Regions from separate parts of the Pseudomonas zhanjiangensis genome, predicted to be linked through region 2. Evidence: predicted binding sites of a transcription regulator. Region 2 holds the regulator's gene; the other holds the start of a gene.

Region 1 (7,212 bases), on a different contig from region 2:
CGGAGGGTGACTTCCACTATCTTGGCTGGGCAACGTAAACCCGGATCATACCCGCAATAAGGGAAGCTGCGAAACCGCTTCCACGAGAAAGCAGACCATGGTTGAAAATAGCGAATTACGCAAGGCTGGCCTGAAAGTGACCCTGCCACGGGTCAAGATTTTGCAAATGCTCGACTCCGCCGAGCAGCGTCACATGAGCGCTGAAGATGTCTACAAGGCCTTGATGGAGGCGGGTGAAGATGTCGGCCTGGCCACGGTGTATCGCGTGCTGACTCAGTTCGAGGCTGCCGGGCTGGTGGTGCGGCACAATTTCGATGGTGGTCATGCGGTGTTCGAGCTGGCCGATAGTGGCCACCACGATCATATGGTGTGTGTCGACTCGGGCGAGGTGATCGAGTTCTTCGATCCGGAGATCGAGAAGCGTCAGCGCGAGATTGTTGGCGAGCACGGCTTCGAGCTGGTCGATCACAACCTGGTGCTCTACGTGCGCAAGAAGAAGTAGGCGCGCAGGCTCCGCAAAAAAAGGCGACCCCAGGGTCGCCTTTTTGCTGGGTGGCTAACGGTTCAGGCGTTGGCGCTTCCGACCATCTGGCGGGCGTGGGCCAGCGACTCTTCGGTGAGGTCGAGGCCGCCGAGCATGCGCGCGATTTCCTCGATCCGTTGCGTGCCGTCGAGTTTGCTCACCGCGGTGTGCGTCGCATCGCGCCCGCGCACCTTGTGCACATACAGATGCTGGTGGCCCTGGGCGGCGACTTGCGGCAGGTGGGTGACGGTGAGCACTTGGCCGCGTTCACCAAGGCGGCGCAGCAGCTGGCCGACGACTTCGGCGGTGGGGCCGCCAATGCCGACGTCGACTTCGTCGAATACCAGGGTCGGCACCCGCGAGGTCTGCGCGGTGATCACCTGGATGGCCAGGCTGATGCGCGACAGTTCGCCGCCTGAGGCGACCTTGGCCAGGGGCTTGAGTTGCTGCCCCGGGTTGGCGCTGACCAGAAACTCCACCAGTTCCCGGCCGTTGGGCTGTGGCTCGTCGCTGGGCGATGGGCTGAGTGCGATGTGGAAGCGCCCGCCGGGCATGCCCAGGGCCTGCATTTCCTGTTCGACCGAGGCTGCCAGGGTGCTGGCGGCCTGGGCGCGCAGGGCGCTCAGTTCGCCGGCCTTTTCCTGGTAATGGCGCTCGTAGGCGGCCAGTTCCTCGCCGAGTCGCTCGAGGGTCAGGTCGTCGGCATTGAGGCTTTCCAGTTCCTCGAACAGTTGCTGCTGCAGGGCGGCGAGTTCGCCAGGCTGGGTGCGATGCTTGCGTGCCAGGGTATAGATGGTGTCGAGGCGCTCCTCGAGCAGTTGCAGGCGCTGAGGGTCGGCGTCGAAGTGGTCGAGAAAGCGGTTGAGTTCGCCGACCGCCTCTTCCACCTGGATTTGCGCGCTGGCCAGCAGGCTTACCGCTTCGCCCAGGGCGTTGGGCTGGCCCTGGGCGCCGCTGAGGCGATTGAGGCTGCTGGCCAGGGCGGACAGCACGTTGCCTGCGTCGCTCTCGCTGCATTGTTCGATGACCAGGCGGCAGGCGCTGAGCAGGCTTTCGGCGTTGGTCAGGGTCTTGTGCTCCTGCTCCAGTTGCTCCAGCTCGTCTTCGCCGAGGGCCAGGTTTTCCAGTTCTTCGAGCTGGTAGCTGAGCAGTTGGTGGCGCGCGCGCTGTTCGTCGCCCTGGTTGGACAGGCGCTGCAGCTCGTTGCGGGTCTGTTTCCAGCGCTGTGCGGCCAGCTGTACCTGGCGGGCCAGCTCCTGGCTGCCGGCGAATTCGTCGAGCAGGCGACGGTGGGTGTCGACCTTGAGTAGCGACTGGTGCTCGTGCTGGCTGTGAATATCGATCAGCAGCTCGCCCAGGGCCTTGAGGTCGCTCTGTGGGCAGGGGGTGCCGTTGATGTAGCCGCGTGAGCGGCCTTCGGCGGTGATCACCCGGCGCAGGATGCACGGGCCCTCGATGTCGAGGTCGCGCTCGGCCAGCCAGGCGCGGGCTTCGGCGATGGCGGAGAGGTCGAAGCTGGCGAGTATGTCGGCCTTGTCGGCGCCGGGGCGCACCACGCCGCTGTCGGCCCGGTCGCCCAGGGTGAGGCCGAGGGCGTCGAGCATGATCGACTTGCCGGCGCCGGTTTCGCCGCTGATCACGCTCATGCCGCTGTCCAGTTCGAGGTCGAGGTGTTCAACGATGGCGTAGTTGTGTACGGACAGGTGTACCAGCATGGCAAGGCCTCTCAGGTCTTTTGTCTGGTTATTTATACAGTGTTTATTTCTGGGCTGGCAATCCTCGCTCGACCCTTGAACGCTGAAAATTCGGCCCCATATAGGCGGCAGGTACGCGGGTTGAGGCTTGCGTCGAATTTTCAGAGGAGAACCGAATGGCAGACGAACAGAACCACGATACCCAGCTTCCAGACGTAGCCGCCGACGCCGACAAGGCCTCCGGCGTTGAGTTGGACGCGCGCATCCAGGTGCTGGAGGAGGAATTGGCTGCCGCCCAGGATCAGGCCTTGCGCATGGCCGCCGATCTGCAGAATGTCCGCCGTCGGGCCGAGCAGGACGTGGAGAAGGCGCACAAGTTTGCCCTGGAGAAGTTCGCCGGCGACCTGCTGCCGGTGATCGACAGCCTGGAGCGTGGCCTCGAGCTGTCGAGCCCGGAGGATCAGTCGATCAAGGCCGTGCGTGAGGGTATGGAGCTGACCCTGAAGCTGTTCCAGGACACCTTCAAGCGCTATCAGCTCGAAGCCATCGATCCGCATGGCGAGCCGTTCAATCCGGAGCACCATCAGGCCATGGCCATGCAAGAGAGTGCCGAGGCCGAGCCCAACAGCGTGCTCAAGGTGTTCCAGAAGGGCTATCTGCTCAATGGCCGCCTGCTGCGCCCGGCCATGGTCGTGGTCAGCAAGGCGCCGGCTGAGGCGCCGCCGAGTATCGACGAGAAGGCTTGAAATCCGTCGGCGAGCCCCCATTTGTTTAGGCAAGCGTTTTAGTGCTTCGCGGCTGGCCAAGAGCAGCAGCGGAAAAATCCAAGTTTCGGGAGAGAGAATATGGGCAAGATTATCGGTATCGACCTGGGGACCACCAACTCCTGTGTCGCCATTCTGGAAAACGGCAGCGTCAAGGTGCTGGAGAACGCCGAAGGCGCCCGTACCACGCCGTCGATCATCGCTTACAGCGGCGACGGCGAGATCCTGGTCGGCCAGTCGGCCAAGCGCCAGGCGGTCACCAACCCGCACAACACCCTGTACGCGGTGAAGCGTCTGATCGGTCGTCGCTTCGAAGAGAACGTCGTGCAGAAAGACATCCAGATGGTCCCCTACAAGATCGTCAAGGCCGACAACGGTGACGCCTGGGTCGAGGTCAAGGGCCAGAAGATGGCGCCGCCGCAGATCAGTGCCGAAGTGCTGAAGAAGATGAAGAAGACCGCCGAAGACTATCTCGGCGAGACCGTGACCGAGGCGGTGATCACCGTGCCGGCCTACTTCAACGACAGCCAGCGTCAGGCCACCAAGGATGCCGGTCGCATCGCCGGTCTGGACGTCAAGCGCATCATCAACGAGCCGACCGCCGCGGCCCTGGCCTATGGCATGGACAAGGCCAAGGGTGACCACACCGTGATCGTCTATGACCTGGGTGGTGGTACCTTCGACATCTCGGTGATCGAGATCGCCGAAGTCGACGGCGAGCACCAGTTCGAAGTGCTGGCCACCAATGGTGACACCTTCCTCGGTGGTGAAGACTTCGACCTGCGCCTGATCGACTACCTTGTCGAGGAGTTCAAGAAAGAAACCGGCATGAACCTCAAGGGCGACCCGCTGGCCATGCAGCGCCTGAAAGAGGCGGCGGAGAAGGCCAAGATCGAGCTGTCCTCGAGCCAGCAGACCGACGTCAACTTGCCGTACATCACCGCCGACGCCAGCGGCCCGAAGCACCTGAACGTGAAGATTTCCCGTTCCAAGCTGGAGTCGCTGGTCGAAGACCTGGTGCAGCGCACCATCGAGCCCTGCCGTATCGCCCTGAAGGACGCCGGCATCGACGTGGGTTCGATCCATGACGTGATCCTGGTCGGTGGTCAGACCCGCATGCCGCTGGTGCAGAAGACCGTCGCCGAGTTCTTCGGCAAGGAAGCACGCAAGGACGTCAACCCGGACGAAGCCGTGGCCATGGGTGCGGCCATCCAGGGTGCGGTGCTGGCCGGCGACGTCAAGGACGTGCTGCTGCTCGACGTGTCGCCGCTGACCCTGGGTATCGAGACCATGGGTGGGGTGATGACCGCGCTGATCGAGAAGAACACCACCATTCCGACCAAGAAGTCTCAGGTGTTCTCCACTGCCGACGACAACCAGAGCGCGGTGACCATCCACGTGCTGCAGGGCGAGCGCAAGCAGGCTTCGCAGAACAAGTCGCTGGGCAAGTTCGATCTGGCCGAGATTCCGCCGGCTCCGCGCGGTGTGCCGCAGATTGAGGTGACCTTCGATATCGACGCCAACGGCATCCTGCACGTCGGGGCGAAGGACAAGGCGACCGGCAAGCAACAGTCGATCGTGATCAAGGCCAACTCCGGTCTGTCCGAGGAAGAAATCGAGCAGATGGTGCGTGACGCCGAGGCCAATGCCGAGGAAGACCGCAAGTTCGAAGAGCTGGCGACTGCGCGCAACCAGGGTGATCAGCTGGTGCACGCCACCCGCAAGATGGTCACCGAGGCGGGCGACAAGGCCACTGCCGATGAGAAGGCGGCCATCGAGAAGGCGCTGGGCGAGTTGGAAGTGGCGATCAAGGGTGACGACAAGGCCGAAATCGAAGCCAAGATGAATGCCCTGACCGAGGCCACCACGCCGCTGGCGCAGAAGATGTATGCCGAACAGCCGCAGCCGGGTGCCGAGGCCCCCGAGGCAGAAGCTGGCAAGGGTGCCGGTGATGACGTGGTCGACGCCGAGTTCGAGGAAGTCAAGGACAACAAGTAAGCGCAAGCTTCTGGCCCACCGGGATGTGGGAAAAGCGGCAGCCGGCGAAAGCCGCTGCTGCCTGCCGCTCCAGTCGGTCGTGCAGCAGTCACGATCGGCGTTATCCGTCGCGCGGGGGCTTGCCCCCGCGTTGGCGTGTCTGGAGGAGTTGATTTGAGGGTGTTGAGCAATTATGGCAAAGCGTGATTATTACGAGGTGCTGGGGGTCGAGCGCGGCGTCAGTGAGGCCGAGCTGAAGAAGGCCTACCGGCGCCTGGCGATGAAGCACCACCCGGACCGCAATCCGGACGACAAGGCATCGGAAGACAAGTTCAAGGAGGCCAATGAGGCCTACGAAGTGCTGTCCGATGCCGGCAAGCGCGCGGCCTACGATCAGTACGGCCATGCCGGCGTCGATCCGAGCATGGGTGGCGGCGCCGGGGCGGGCTTCGGTGGGGCGAATTTCTCCGATATCTTCGGTGATGTGTTCAGCGACTTCTTCGGCGGCGCCGGCGGTCGCACCGGTCGCGGTGGCGCTCAGCGCGGCAGCGACCTGCGCTATACCCTGGAGCTGGACCTGGAAGAGGCGGTGCGTGGCACCACGGTGACCATCCGCGTGCCAACCCTGGTCAACTGCAAGACCTGCGACGGTTCCGGGGCGAAGAAGGGCACCAGTCCGGTGACCTGTACCACCTGTGGCGGCATCGGTCAGGTGCGTATGCAGCAGGGCTTCTTCTCGGTGCAGCAGACCTGTCCGCGCTGTCACGGCAACGGCAAGATGATCACCGACCCCTGTGGTTCCTGTCATGGTCATGGTCGGGTCGAGGAGCACAAGACCCTGTCGGTCAAGGTGCCGCCAGGTGTCGATACCGGCGACCGCATCCGCCTGTCGGGTGAGGGTGAGGCCGGTGCCATGGGCGGGCCGGCCGGCGATCTCTACGTGGTGGTCAATGTGCGCGAGCACGCGATCTTCCAGCGCGATGGCAAGCACCTGTATTGCGAGGTGCCGATCAGCTTTGCCGATGCGGCACTGGGTGGCGAGTTGGAGGTGCCGACCCTGGATGGCCGGGTCAAGCTGAAAATCCCGGAAGGCACCCAGACCGGCAAGCTGTTCCGCCTGCGTGGCAAGGGCGTGGCCCCGGTGCGTGGCGGCGGCGCTGGCGACCTGATGTGCCGGGTGGCGGTAGAGACCCCGGTGAACCTCAATCGCCGCCAGCGCGAGCTGCTCGATGAGTTCCGCCACTCGCTGGAAGGCGACAGTTCGCACTCCCCCAAGGCCAGTGGCTGGTTCGAAGGCGTGAAGCGCTTCTTCGGCGATTTGTAACTACTCAGCGGCAGGCTGCCATCGACGGCTCAGCAGGTCGTCGCTGGTGGTTCGCGGCTTGCAGCGTGGAGCTGATGGAATGCAACGAATAGCAGTGATGGGCGCCGCCGGGCGCATGGGCAAGACCCTGATCGAGGCGGTGCAGCAGGCGGAAGGCGCCAGCCTAGGGGCGGCGATCGATCGTCCCGACAGCACGCTGGTCGGCGCCGATGTCGGCGAGTTGGCCGGGGTGGGCAAGCTGGGTCTGCAACTGGTCGGTGATCTGCAGGCGGTCGTCGATCGGTTCGACGTGCTGATCGACTTCACCCATCCCTCGGTGACCCTGAAGAACCTGGAGGTCTGCCGGCGGGCCGGCAGGGCCATGGTCATCGGCACCACGGGTTTTTCTCCCAAGGAGAAGCAGCTGCTGGCCGATGCGGCCAAGCAGATCCCGATCGTCTTTGCCGCCAACTTCAGCGTCGGCGTCAACCTCTGCCTGAAGCTGCTCGACACCGCGGCGCGGGTGCTGGGCGACGAGGTCGACATCGAGATCATCGAGGCCCATCACCGGCACAAGGTGGACGCCCCGTCCGGTACCGCCCTGCGCATGGGTGAGGTGGTGGCCGCCGCGCTCGGGCGCGACCTGCAGCAGGTCGCGGTCTACGGTCGCGAAGGCCAGACCGGTGCCCGCGAGCGCGAGACCATCGGCTTTGCCACCGTGCGCGCCGGCGACGTGGTGGGCGATCATACCGTGCTCTTCGCTGCCGATGGCGAGCGGGTGGAAATCACCCACAAGGCGTCGAGTCGGATGACCTTTGCCAAGGGGGCAGTGCGCGCCGCGCGCTGGCTGCAAGGGCGACAGCCAGGGCTGTATGACATGCAGGATGTCTTGGGCTTGGGCTGAGGGCGATTTTGGCTGGACCAGAATAGGACTTTTCTGTAAGCTTCCCG
Region 2 (7,212 bases):
GCGGGCGCGTCGAGTTCGCCGCCGACACCTGCGTCGACCCGCTGACCCTGATCAAGCTGATCCAGAGCCAGCCCAATCGCTACAGGTTCGAAGGCGCCACCCAGTTCAAGTTTCAACTGCCGATGGAACGCCCGGAACAACGATTCAACACCCTGGACGCGCTGTTCGAGCGCCTGACTCCCTCTGCCTAAAGGACTGACCCATGCGCGCACTCCGCACCCTGGCCCTGCTGCCGCTTCTCCTGCTATCCCTGCTTGGCGCCCCTGCGGCATTCGCGGCCGGCCTCTACCAGGTCGAGGTCATCGTCTTTCGCCAGGCCGGCGAGCCGATCCCAGCCAGCCAATTGGCCCCCGATGACTGGGACCAGGGTGCCCAGCCGATCGACGCCAGCCGCGAGCGCTCCACCACGCTCGACAGCCAGGCCGCCAAACTGAGCCCGGCAAACGGCTACCGGGTGCTGCTGCACAAGGCCTGGGCGCAGAACCTGGACGGCAATCTCAGCAGCATCAGCCTGAGCGGTGGCAACCAGCAGTTCGGCCACTTTCCGGTGGAGGGCACCCTGCATATCAAGCAGGGCCGCTTTATCGACCTGGACGCCGATCTGTGGGTCAACCAGTTCGACGACAGTGGCGTGCTCAACAGCAGCGAGCGACTCAAGCAGGGCAGCCGCCTGAAAACCGGCGAGCTGACCTACCTCGACCACGGCAGCCTCGGCCTGCTGGTTCGCATCAGTCCGCTCTGAACGCAAAAAGGGCCGCGCAACGCGGCCCTCTGCTGACAGCGCAGCGGAGCAGTCAGCCGGCCAGCACGCGCGCCAGCACCGACTTGACCCTGCCCATCCCCTCATCCAGAGCGCGCTCGATCTCCGCCATGGTGATCAGCGCCGCCGACTTGCCTGCCGCCGGATTGACCACCAGCGCCAGACAGGCATAGGGCAACGCCAGCTCACGCGCCAGCGCCGCCTCGGGCATACCGGTCATGCCGACGATGTCGCAACCATCACGCTCCATCCGGGTGATCTCGGCCACCGTTTCCAGGCGCGGCCCCTGGGTGCAGCCATAAATCCCATGACTGCTAGCCGCACAGCCCTCGGCCGCCAGGGCGGCCGAGAGCTTCTCGCGCAGACCGGCATCATAAGGGTGGCTGAAGTCGACGTGGGTGACATGCTCCAACTCGCCTTCGTAGAAGGTGTGGGCGCGCCCCGAGGTGTAGTCGATCAGTTGATGAGGCACGCAGAAATGCCCGGTGCCCATGGCGGCATGAATGCCGCCGACGGCATTGACCGCGACGACCGCCTGGGCACCCGCCTCGCGCAGCGCCCAGAGATTGGCCCGGTAATTCACCTGGTGCGGCGGGATCCGGTGCGGCTGGCCGTGGCGCGCGAGGAACAACACCTCGCGCCCCGCATACTCGCCGCGCAGGACCGGTGCCGAAGGCGCGCCAAAGGGCGTATCCAGATTCAGCGCCGCCTTGATGGTCAACCCATCCAGCTGGGTCAGGCCGGTGCCGCCGATGATGGCGTAGACAGTCATCCATTGCTCCTCAGTCTATTAATTGGGCGGCGCGCAATGCCGTGATTGCGGCCAGCCAGCGTGGGTCTTGCCGGTATTCTGTCGATGGAAATGCTTGGCGACTCATGCGCGCCAAGCCAGGTGGAACAATCACCTGCAGGCGCTGCAAGGCGCCTAGGGCCAACTCGGCGGCCGCCCGATCATTGCATACCAGGCCCATGTTGCACCCTGCCGTCAGCGCAGCCTCGATCCGGCAAGCCGCATCGCCCACCACGTGGGCGCCGGCCATCGACAGGTCGTCACTGAAAATAACCCCCTTGAACTGCAGCTCGCCCCGCAGAATATCCTGCAGCCAGCGCCGGGAAAATCCAGCCGGCAGCGCATCGACCTGCGGATAGATCACGTGGGCGGGCATCACCGCGGCCAGTTGCTGGCTCAACCGGATGAAGGGCTGCAGGTCTTGCGCGCGAATCTGCGCCAGGCTTCGCTCATCCACCGGAATGGCCACATGGGAATCCGCCTCGGCCCAACCGTGCCCCGGGAAGTGCTTGCCCGTGGCGGCCATCCCGGCAGCATTCATGCCACGGATAAAGGCGCCAGCCAGCAAGCTGGCGCGCGCCGCATCCCCCTCGAAGGCGCGACTGCCCACCACCGCACTGCGCTGGTGGTCCAGATCCAGCACCGGTGCAAAGCTCAAATCCAGTCCGGCCGCCAGCACCTCGCAGGCCATCAGCCAGCCGCAATGATCGGCCAGCTGCTCGGCGTTCGCGTTGTCGGCAATCGCCCGCATGGCCGGCAAACGTACGAATCCCTGACGCAGGCGCTGCACCCTGCCCCCCTCCTGGTCCACCGCCAGCAACATGTCCGGGCGCAATGCACGAACCGCCGCACAGAGCTCGCGCACCTGGCGCGGATGCTCGATATTGCGTGCGAACAGTATCACTCCACCCACCTCGGACTGACGCAACAGGTGTCGGTCTTCGGCGGTCAACCAGGTGCCGTCGATGTCCAGCATCAACGAGCCTTGCAAGCTTGTAGTCACAGACAATCCTTAATTGAGCGGCGCTTCGGCCCATCGCGGGCACGGCGCCTCTTCGATCCTTACGGGACAGTGGACGGGCACCCGCGGGAACAGTTCCAGCAGATCATTATTGCGCAGGCGCACACAGCCGTGAGAGCCGGGCACCCCCATAGGTTCGCTGTCGGGCGTGCCATGCAGGTAGATATAACGGCGAAAGGTGTCGACGCAACCCAAACGATTACGCCCGGGCTCACGGCCGCTGAGCCAGAGGATGCGGGTCAGAATCCAGTCGCGGTCGGGAAACTGCGCCGCCAAGGCAGGCGACCAGACCTCGCCGGTCCAGCGCCGCCCCCGCAGCACAGCCCCCGAGGGCAGGTCCGCACCGATTTTCGCGCGTACCTGATGCAGCCCCCTGGGCGTGCAGCCCGAACCATTCAGCTCGCCCGGCCCGTTCGCTGCGGTGGAGACGGCCAGGCGCAGCAACAGCTGCCCGTCGGCAAAACCGTACAGGCGCTGATCGGCAAGGGATATGTACAACAGGTCAAGGGCGCGCATAAGCGGCTAGCTTAGCGGATCGACTCCGCCAAGCCCAGCAACCGGGCGGCAGTCGCCGAACGGCATCACACCTTGGCGGGGGCCGCTGTGCTCTTGGCGCGTGGAATCAGTTGAGCGGAGGCAAGCGCCTGGTCAGCCAGGCCACTTTCCGAACGCATGCCAGCCGCCAGGAACGGCACCATCAAACGCATGACCTGTTCGATCGAGGTATTCACCCCGAAATCGTTCTCGGCCATCGCCCGCAGGGCCTTGATCCCGGACATGCTGAATGCTGCCGCCCCCAGCATGAAGTGCACCCGCCAGAACAGCTCCAGCGGCGGAATCCGCGGCGCCGCCTCATGCACCAGGATCATGTAGCGGCGGAACACCTTGCCATAGACCTCATCCAGGTACTTGCGCAGGTGCCCCTGGCTCTGACTGAACGCCAGCCCCAGCAGACGCATGAAAATCGACAGGTCGTTACCACTGCGCGGCTTCACCGCCAGCGCCTGCTCGACCAGCAGCTCGAGCAACTCCTCGAGACTGGGATTTGCCTCCGGCTTGGCCTGACGCTTGTCGAGCTCGCGCTCGAGGCTGCTGCAGAATGGCCCGAGAAAACGGGAAAAGACCGCCTGGATCAGCGCCTTCTTGGAACCGAAATGATAGTTCACCGCCGCCAGGTTGACCCCAGCCTTGCTGGTGATCAATCGCAATGAGGTTTCCGCGAACCCCTTCTCCGCGAACAGTTGCTCTGCCGCATCGAGAATGCGCTCTACGGTTTCCGACTGGGCCATGACTCTTCACCTGACAAACACTTGTTTGAAACATACGTTTCAGCCTGCAGACTTGTCAAGTCGCGCGAGCCGCATTTCGGCTGAGCAGTCACGCCGCCGCGCAATCAGCGGCGGATTGCACGCGCTGTGGAGCTTGTTGTGCCCGGATCCGGACAAGCCTCAGGCAGACAATGCTACCAGAAGCGGCAAAAGGACAATTGCATCGTCGCCATCACTGTATATAATCCCAGCAACTGTATAAAAAGACAGAGCCTCCCATGCTGAAACTGACGCCGCGCCAAGCCGAGATCCTCACCTTCATCAAACACTGCCTCGAGGACAACGGCTACCCACCGACCCGCGCAGAGATCGCCCAAGCGCTTGGCTTCAAGTCACCCAATGCCGCCGAGGAACACCTCAAGGCCCTGGCTCGCAAAGGCGCAATCGAGATGACCCCGGGGGCCTCACGCGGTATCCGCATTCCCGGCTTTGAACCGAATAGCGAAGAAGACGGCCTGCCGGTCATCGGCCGCGTTGCCGCCGGCGCACCCATCCTGGCTCAGCAACATATTGAGGAATCCTGCCGGATCAACCCCGACTTCTTCCACCCCAGGGCCGACTACCTGCTGCGCGTGCGCGGCATGAGCATGAAGGACATCGGTATTTTCGACGGCGACCTGCTTGCCGTGCACACCACCCGCGAAGCTCGCAATGGCCAGGTGGTGGTGGCGCGACTCGACGATGAGGTGACCGTCAAACGCTTCAAGCGTGAGGGCGACAAGGTCTGGCTGATCGCCGAAAATCCCGAGTTTGCGCCCATCGAAGTGAATCTGGCAGACCAAGAGCTGGTGATCGAAGGCCTGAGTGTCGGCGTCATCCGCCGCTAGAGGAGGACCCATGCAGTTCCCACAGTCGCTGAACCGCGCACAACTCCCACTGTTCGAAGGATTCCTGGCCGCGACTACCGCGCCATTAATGGAAGAAAGCGAACTGCAGTATCCCTGGCCGGAGCACTCGGAAGCCTTCAGCGAGCTTTCGCTACGGGGCGCCGCCGGGCACTGCCACAACCTGCTCGCCCCCGTACTACGCGAACTGAGCCAAAACGACAGCTCGCGCTGGCTGACCCTGATCGCCCCGCCGGCCAGCCTGACCCAGAGCTGGCTGCGTGAGGCCGGCCTGAATCGCGAGCGCATACTGCTGCTCTACCCACGCAGCGGACAGAGTGCACTGGAACTGGCAGGCGAAGCGCTAAAGCTAGGGCATAGCCACACCGTGGTCAGCTGGCTGCAACCACTCGGACAGCAGGCAAAACGGCAACTGGCACAGGCCGCACGTCAGGGCAAGGCGCAGAGTCTGAATATCAGCCTGGGCTAGACAGTGGCCAAACAACGCCGCAGACGGACCTTTGCGATGAAGCAGTGAAAGTAACTGGAAGGGCGACACTCAGCGCCTGAGCAGCAGGCCAGTGCGTGGCGATATGCTCTTAGCTGCAGAATTGGCTCAGTGCAACACGCGCGGGGCGTCATCTTGCTCGAAATCACCCTCTGCCAGCCGCCCTGCCATCTGCACGCCCACATTGAGCATGGCCTTCGCCACCTCTACATGTTGGCCCTGCAAAAACTCCTTGGCATCGGCGGAAAAATCCAGAACCACCAATGACTCTTGATCCTCGGCTCGACGCAGCGCTATACGCCCATCGGGCAATTCGACGATCTCAAGATAGGATGTAGACATAGGTAGGCTCTCCACTAAAGGCCGGCATTGTATCAGCCGACCAGGGTACGCCCTAGCCCGCCTATCTAAACTCAGATCACCACTCGCTCAGGGTTTCGCGAAAGCGACGAGTCAAGCTGGTCAACTCCTGACGCCAGGCCACCAGGGTTTCGAGACCCAGCGGTGCCTCCTCCTGCTCCAGGCTGACCGCCTGAATCAAGGGAGTCGCAGGGTCCACCTTGGCCTTCTGCGGCACTTGGGGCGGCTGGAACAACCCGGCGTAGGCCGCCAACAACTGTGCAAGCCAGGTTTCCGGCTGTTGCGCCAGCTCCACCAACTCGGCCAACTCGGCACTCGGCGCCGACTGCAGCACCGCAGGCGTCAGTATTTGCTCGACCCGTGGCACCCGACTCTCCGCCAGACGGTAGTATCCGGCCACCTCGTGACACAGCCCCAGCAAGGCGCCATACAGGTGAAACAGGGTCGCCTCACGCTCGGCCTGAACCAGCGCCTGGGCATTCAACGCCCCCTGCTCTTGCGCCTTGCGCCAGGATTCAAGCGACAATCCGACATAGAATATTTTCTGATTGGTACGCGTATACAGCTCTTTGGCCATTACCTCAGCCTCCACCAGCAGCCCATCACATCACTATACGCGCGCCAGCGATGCCGGCGCACATCCTGTCGCTCAGCGCTTGTCCTCGACCTTCCACTTGCTTCCGTCATAGAACGCACGCCATCCGGTCGGCTTGCCGTCGACCTCAGTTTGCACGTACTGCTCCTTGGTTTTGCGGCTGTAGCGAATCACCGCCGGCCGGCCCTCGGGATCCTTGGCCGGAGCCTCGCAAAGGAAGTGATACTTCGGGTCGATCTCATCCTTGTGCGGCAACAATTCCAGTACCAGCGGTGCGCGGGTCTCACGATTCTTCGGGAACTGGCTAGCGGCCAGGAACAGCCCCGAAGCGCCATCTCGCAGGATATAGGTGTCGTTGACCTTCTCGCACTGGAGCTCCGGCATCTTCACCGGATCCATCTTCGGCGGTGCTGCCTCGCCGCTCTTCAGCAGCTTGCGGGTGTTCTTGCACTCGCTGTTGGTGCAGCCGAAGAACTTGCCGAAACGGCCCGTCTTCAGTTGCATTTCGCTGCCACACTTGTCGCATTCCAGGCTCGGGCCCTCATAGCCCTTGATGCGGAACTGCCCCTGCTCGACTTCATACCCAGAGCAATCCGGGTTGTTGCCGCAAACATGCAGCTTGCGGGTTTCATCGAGCAGATAGGCATCCATCGCCGTGCCACATTTCTGACAGCGATGCTTGCCCAGCAAAACACGGGACTCGGACTCGCCCTCGTCATCGGCGGCGATTTCATCGCCCGGCACCAGGTTCACAGTGGCCTTGCAGCGCTCTTTGGGTGGCAGCGCGTAGCCCGAGCATCCGAGGAACACTCCGGTCGATGCGGTGCGAATCGTCATGGGCCGCCCACACTCGCGGCACGGGATATCCGTCAGGGTCGGCAGGTTGGCACGCATGCCGTTGTCGCTGGCCTCAGCTACTTCAAGCTTCTTCTTGAAGTCGCCGTAGAATTCGTCGAGCACATGCTTCCACTCGCGCTCACCCTGGGCGACATCGTCCAGGTGCTCCTCCATGCCGGCAGTAAAGCC

What was found. Region 2 encodes LexA, which represses DNA repair genes until DNA is damaged. Its sites were predicted from a motif close to CTGTNTNNNNANACAG; they were not measured.
Region 1: a site for LexA is predicted at 2,263-2,278, ahead of recN (DNA repair protein RecN). Genes of this name have one in related genera too.

The regions. Positions count from the first base shown of each region.
Region 1 covers NZ_JBFTEG010000021.1:25,518-32,729, forward strand. The annotation lists gene fur (ferric iron uptake transcriptional regulator) at 98-502, shown strand; gene recN (DNA repair protein RecN) at 565-2,238, opposite strand; gene grpE (nucleotide exchange factor GrpE) at 2,394-2,963, shown strand; gene dnaK (molecular chaperone DnaK) at 3,063-4,979, shown strand; gene dnaJ (molecular chaperone DnaJ) at 5,152-6,282, shown strand; gene dapB (4-hydroxy-tetrahydrodipicolinate reductase) at 6,362-7,165, shown strand.
Region 2 covers NZ_JBFTEG010000007.1:5,027-12,238, forward strand. The annotation lists gene mfd (transcription-repair coupling factor) at 1-191, shown strand, start outside; gene AB5S05_RS10365 (CsiV family protein) at 203-742, shown strand; gene AB5S05_RS10370 (S-methyl-5'-thioinosine phosphorylase) at 795-1,532, opposite strand; gene nagZ (beta-N-acetylhexosaminidase) at 1,543-2,541, opposite strand; gene AB5S05_RS10380 (L,D-transpeptidase family protein) at 2,563-3,087, opposite strand; gene AB5S05_RS10385 (TetR/AcrR family transcriptional regulator) at 3,153-3,860, opposite strand; gene lexA (transcriptional repressor LexA) at 4,118-4,726, shown strand; gene sulA (SOS-induced cell division inhibitor SulA) at 4,737-5,213, shown strand; gene AB5S05_RS10400 (hypothetical protein) at 5,340-5,573, opposite strand; gene AB5S05_RS10405 (DUF6586 family protein) at 5,650-6,168, opposite strand; gene topA (type I DNA topoisomerase) at 6,241-7,212, opposite strand, start outside.